2 linked regions of the Glaciimonas sp. PCH181 genome follow. The protein of the gene in region 1 interacts with the protein of each later gene in a pairwise test. Links are inferred from orthologs where the notes say so. Each region holds a gene or a part of one and is shown on either strand. Other genes may lie near its edges.

Region 1 (3,053 bases):
CTATGCCCGAGAGCAGATTGGCAATTCCTTACTTGCGCGCACCAAAATAATACAAAAACAATTTTATGCATCTCTATGGTGCAGAAATCCGGAGGTATTTGCTAAAGGTAAGCGCAGATTGTAGGGGTTAAAACAATAAAGCGATTATAAATCGCGCCTTAAAACGCAATATGAATTCGTTGGCATGACTCCTGCTAGAGAGGAAATGAAACTTTAGTTACCGGCTCTTCGTATTTTAATGTTGCATAGCTACCAGGGATAAAAATGAAAAATCTGACGTATAAGCTAGTACTCGCCGCGGCAGTCGCATCGACAATGGTTGCCAGCTTCGCCCATGCGGACGACGCAGCGCCTACCCCCGCTGTTGCGGCTGCAGCGCCAGCCGCAGAACCCGTACCTGATAATCAGATCGCTTATAACATTGGCGTCGTAAACGACTACCGTTTCCGCGGTATTTCGCAAACCCGCTTTGACCCTGCTTTGCAAGGTGGCGTGGACTACACCAATAATCCTACCGGCCTTTACGCTGGTACTTGGTTGTCAAACATTAAATGGATCAAAGATTCGGTCAACAGCGCTGGCTTTAACGGCAAAGGCAATATCGAGTGGGATTTGTACGCAGGTAAGCGCGGCGATCTTCCTGGTGGCTTTACCTATGACGTCGGCGGTTTGTACTATTACTATCCGGGCAACAATTACAGCAATATCGGTAAAAACGCGAATACGTTTGAGCTCTACGGTCAACTCGGTTATGGCCCTGGTTACTTCAAATACTCACATGCATTGACCAACTTGTTCGGCACGGTCAACAGCAAGAATAGTGCGTATTACGACCTTGGCGCTAATTTCGATGTCGGTTCCGGTGTAACGCTGGGTCTGCATATTGGTCACCAAAGTGTTGAAAACTTTAGCTTCGCCAGCTACACCGACTGGAAAGTTGGCGTAACAAAAACCTTTGAGAGCCTGTATGGCGTTACTCTTGGCGCAGCTTTTGTCGGTACAGATGCCAAAAACGGCGCGTATGTCGCCCCTGACGGCAAAAACCTCGGCAAAAACGGTGTGGTCTTCTCTCTCGCAAAAACTTTCTAACTGAGGTCAATATGAAACTGATCACTGCGATTATTAAACCATTCAAATTGGATGAAGTCCGTGAGGCGTTGTCAGCTATCGGCGTACAAGGCATCACCGTTACAGAAGTAAAGGGTTTTGGCCGTCAGAAAGGACACACCGAGTTGTATCGCGGCGCTGAGTATGTTGTCGATTTTCTGCCTAAAACAAAAATTGAAGCGGCAGTAGATGATTCGATTCTGGATCGTGCAGTAGAAGCGATAGAAACCGCAGCACGCACCGGCAAAATCGGCGACGGCAAAATATTCGTCCTCGATTTGGAAGAAGTTATTCGTATTCGTACCGGTGAGACCGGCAAAGATGCAATCTAAGGGGACTGTTAACATGAACATCAAAAGAATAATTGCCACGTTTCTGGCATTTTGCGCGCTAATGCTTGCGGTCGGCTTCATGCTGCCAGCTTCAGCAGCTGATGATGCATCGGCATCGGCATCGGCATCAGCCGTCGCCAGCGCTTCTAGCGAGGCTACTCCGGTTGCTGCGCCTGCAGCTGCACCGGCTGCCGTCGTTGCTGCTCCTGCTGCGGCAGCTCCAGCCGCTGGCGCAGTGCCAGCACCAGCCGTCCCTAACAAGGGCGATACAGCGTGGCTATTAGTATGTACCGCGTTTGTTATTTTGATGACTTTGCCAGGTCTCGGCCTGTTCTACGGCGGTCTTGTCCGCAGCAAGAACATGCTGTCGGTGCTGATGCAATGTTTCACTATTTTCTCGCTCGTGATCGTGCTGTGGATCGTCTACGGCTACAGCATTGCGTTCACTGAAGGTAACGACTTCTTTGGTGGCCTCAGCCGCCTATTCCTGCACGGTATGACACCTGATTCGCTGGCGGCAACGTTCAGTAAAGGCGTCGTATTGCCAGAATTTGCCTTCGTCGTGTTCCAAGGCGCCTTCGCAGCGATCACTTGCGCACTGGTTATCGGTGCATTTGCCGAGCGCGCCAAGTTCTCTGCAATCCTGGCCTTCACTGTCCTGTGGTTCACGTTTGCTTACTTGCCAATCGCCCACATGGTCTGGTTCTGGCCTGGTCCGGATGGCTATACTGACGCTGCCGCCGCTGTTAAAGCAACTGCAAGTGCAGGCTGGTTATTCCAAAAAGGTGCTCTGGATTACGCTGGCGGTACAGTGGTCCATATCAATGCGGCGGTTGCTGGTCTGGTCGGCGCTTACGTTATCGGCAAACGCGTCGGTTACGGCAAAGAAGCTTTCAAGCCACATAGCCTGACATTGACGATGGTTGGTGCTTCGTTGCTGTGGTTCGGTTGGTTCGGCTTTAACGCTGGCTCCGGTCTGGAAGCCAATGGCGGTGCAGCACTGGCCTTCATCAATACTTTGGTCGCAACGGCTGGCGCAGTATTAACCTGGAGTCTGGGTGAGTGGATTGGCAAGGGTAAGCCTTCCATGCTGGGCGGCGCATCTGGCGCGGTTGCAGGTTTGGTTGTCATTACACCAGCAGCAGGTTTTGTCGGTGTAGGCGGCGCGCTGGTCATGGGTCTGATCGCTGGTTTCGCTTGCTTGTGGGGCGTAACAGGCTTGAAAAAGATCCTGCGTGCAGATGATTCGTTAGATGTCTTCGGTGTGCATGGCGTCGGCGGTATTCTTGGCGCGTTGCTAACAGGTGTGTTTGCAGCACCTAGCCTCGGCGGTACTGGTATCTATGACTATGTTACTAACGCAGTTGCCCCAGACTACTCAATTAGCGGTCAAGTCTGGATTCAACTTCAAGGCGTGTTGACGACAGTCATCTGGTCTGGTGTGGTGGCATTCATTGCCTTCAAGCTAGTCGATATCGTTATCGGTCTGCGTGTCACAGAAGAAGAAGAGCGCGAAGGTCTGGACATTTCCAGCCACGGCGAATCGGCTTATCACGGTTAATCCGAGATTTATCTGAGAAATTCACCGGACGGCAACAGCGTCCGGTGTGGTCT
Region 2 (3,218 bases), on another replicon or contig:
ATTACGGGAATTCTGATAGTTGCTGCCATTAGTGCTATTAGTGGGACGGCCCAGGCCCAAAGCAATATCTATCTTTGCGTAGATGGAAATGGCACTAAAGAATATAAAAATACCGGCGATACCAAAGGCTGCAAGAAAGTTAATTTGCCGCCATTGACCGTGACGGCGCCGGTACTTCCTCCCGCTGCAAGTGGTGGCGCAGCATCAAAACCGCAGCCAGCGACACCGCCAAATTTTCCTAAAGTAGATGGCGGCACCCAAAAAGCGCGCGACAACGATCGCCGTCAGATTTTGCAAGACGAACTGCGCTCAGAGCAGCAGAAGTTGGCAGGTCAGGAAAAAGACTACAACAACGGCGTTCCAGAACGTCAGGGTAATGAGCGCAACTATGCCAAATATCAGGATCGGGTGGCATTAATGAAAGACGAACTGGCGCGTACCCAAAAAAATATTGAAGCCTTAAACCGCGAATTGTCGAATTTGAAGTAACAGCCCGGGATAGACAGTCCTTGGTATCAAGTTTGCTTATATAAAGCCGCCTATGCGGCTTTTGTTTTATGGCTATTATGGTGAGCATTAACAAGACGTGCACCCTAAAGCATCAAACTGCACCAAATTGTGGAGTAGATTGATCGCAGTGCACCCGGATAGGCCTTACAAAAAATGAACGATGCAATGCCAGATTTCACGTGATTTTCGACCAGGCGCTAGCCTTTTCAGAGAAACGCTGCCAAATGGCTTGTCGAGACATACTCCGTATCCAAAGATATCGATAGTGCGCAACAGGAAGACATCTTCTCTCAGCGTTACTTCATCGTCATCGTATTACTTAACAAGAGATTTTTAGCATGCCAATCAAAACTGCTGGACCCTCAGCGACCGACGGACTTGAATTATTAGCCTCGGCGGTCCTGTTATTGGACCGCGAAGGGCGCATTGTATATGCCAATCCGGCGGCAGAAATTCTGCTGGAAAGTTCGATCAAAGCGCTACGGCATCAAAAGTTGACCGAATTATTTTTGAATGGCGCCCAGCTTGCCGCCGTATTTCAGCAGGCGCTGGCCCATCAATTTGATGATTTACGGCAGGATTTAATCCTGGATCGCCTCGGTCGCGAACCGTTATGGGTCGATACCATTGCTACCGCGGTCGATAATCCTGCCACGCCAGTCCTGATTGAAATGCGTGAAAATACCCAGCAACTCAAGCTCGAAAGAGAAGAACGTTTGCTAGACCAAAGTCAGGTTAATAAAGAGTTGATTCGCAATCTTGCGCATGAAATTAAAAACCCCCTTGGCGGTATTCGTGGCGCGGCGCAATTGCTGGAACTGGAATTACCAGAGCGGCACCTGAAAGAGTTGCGCGAATACACACAAGTCATCATTAAAGAAGCGGATCGCCTGCAAACATTGGTAGATCGTTTACTGGCCCCGCATCGTCTGGCGCACATCGTTGGCGACGTCGATATTCACGAAGTATGTGAACGCGTGCGTAGTCTGATGGTCGCTGAATTTCCGCACGGCCTGACTATCAAACGCGATTACGATTTATCAATCCCGCAATTTCGTGGCGATAAAGAACAGCTGATTCAAGCGATATTAAATATCGCGCATAACGCGGCGCAAGCCTTAGTTGATCGCATTCGCAGCGGTGACGCCGATCTGACTTTTCAGACCAGAGTCGTGCGTCAGGTCACGTTAGCCAAGGTCCGATATCGGCTGGCATTAGACTTGCATATCACCGATAACGGACCGGGTATTCCAGCCGACATTCAGGAACGTATTTTTTATCCATTAGTATCAGGGCGTGATGGTGGCAGTGGTTTAGGACTGACACTGGCACAAACCTTTGTACAGCAGCACATGGGGGTAATTGAATGCGAAAGTCGGCCGGGGTACACCGATTTCAGAGTGTTAATACCGCTTCCTTAATGCTACGCGTGCATGCACGTGCAGTAAGGCAATATAAGCGGGAGAGTCGCGGTGCTCCCATATTACAGAATGCCAACTGCAAGATTATTGAAGCCGGGAATATATGAAACCAATCTGGATTGTTGACGACGACGAATCAATACGATGGGTGCTTGAAAAAGCCCTGGCACGTGAAAACCTGGTTACCAGAAGTTTTTCAAATGCACGCGATGCGATGGATGCATTGCAAACCAGTACACCGCAAGTATTGGTGTCCGACATCCGCATGCCTGGGGCCTCCGGACTAGAATTGTTGCAAACAATTAAAGCGCAGCACCCTGGCATTCCAGTCATCATTATTACTGCATTTTCTGATCTTGATTCTGCTGTCGCGGCGTTTCAGGGCGGTGCTTTTGAGTATCTTGCCAAGCCCTTTGATCTGGAAAAAGCGGTCGAACTTATTCGCCGTGCGCTAGAAGAAAGTCTGCGTGAAATCAATGTCGAACAAGCCACTGCCGAGACGCCGGAAATACTCGGTCAGGCTCCGGCAATGCAAGATGTTTTTCGCGCTATCGGAAGGCTATCTCAATCGCATGTCACGGTGCTGATCACCGGCGAATCAGGCACGGGAAAAGAACTCGTTGCACGCGCTTTACACAAGCACAGCCCACGCGCATCGCAACCTTTTATCGCATTAAACACCGCGGCGATTCCAAAAGATTTACTTGAGTCAGAATTGTTCGGTCATGAGCGCGGCGCGTTCACCGGCGCGCAAGCATCCCGACGCGGTCGCTTTGAACAAGCCGAAGGCGGCACGTTGTTTCTGGATGAAATTGGCGATATGCCATTTGATTTGCAGACACGTTTATTGCGGGTTTTGTCGGATGGACATTTTTATCGCGTCGGCGGTCATCAATCGATGAAAGCCAACGTTCGTGTAATTGCCGCTACCCATCAAAATCTGGAAACGCGCGTTCGCGAAGGCCTGTTCCGCGAAGACTTGTATCACCGCTTAAATGTTATTCGCCTGCGCTTGCCTAGTCTGCGTGAACGGCGCGAAGATATTCCAATTCTAACGCGCCATTTTCTCAGTCAAAGTGCCAAACAACTGGGCGTAGAAAGCAAGCGCGTCTCCGATGGTGCAATGCGTTTTATCAGCGGCCTGGATTTGCCCGGCAACGTGCGGCAACTAGAAAACCTCTGCAACTGGATCACCGTGATGGCCCCCGGACAAACGGTGGAAATCAAGGATCTGCCGCAAGAACTGCTCGAACAAAACGAGCGGCCATTAAGCGGTGATACGATCAG

What was found.
Region 2: the proteins of C7W93_RS20020 (region 1) and glnL interact in binary tests that used the Escherichia coli proteins (3 or more experiments, as listed by UniProt). The link is inferred for Glaciimonas sp. PCH181 from one-to-one orthologs.

What each region holds. Positions count from the first base shown.
Region 1 is NZ_PYFP01000002.1:1,504,133-1,507,185, reverse strand. Bases 46-2,769 are described here. They hold C7W93_RS20020 (P-II family nitrogen regulator), read left to right. Parts: upstream 46-1,100; coding sequence 1,101-1,439; downstream 1,440-2,769. Other genes in these bases: amt (ammonium transporter), read left to right, coding at 1,453-2,769; C7W93_RS20025 (TorF family putative porin), read left to right, coding at 265-1,089. In the rest of the region: more of amt, read left to right, coding at 2,770-3,000. UniProt on the Escherichia coli protein: Involved in the regulation of nitrogen metabolism. Regulates the activity of its targets by protein-protein interaction in response to the nitrogen status of the cell.
Region 2 is NZ_PYFP01000001.1:2,450,756-2,453,973, reverse strand. What follows is about bases 1-2,889. They hold glnL (nitrogen regulation protein NR(II)), read left to right. Parts: upstream 1-848; coding sequence 849-1,931; downstream 1,932-2,889. Other genes in these bases: ntrC (nitrogen regulation protein NR(I)), read left to right, coding at 2,035-2,889; C7W93_RS11210 (DUF4124 domain-containing protein), read left to right, coding at 1-489. In the rest of the region: more of ntrC, read left to right, coding at 2,890-3,218.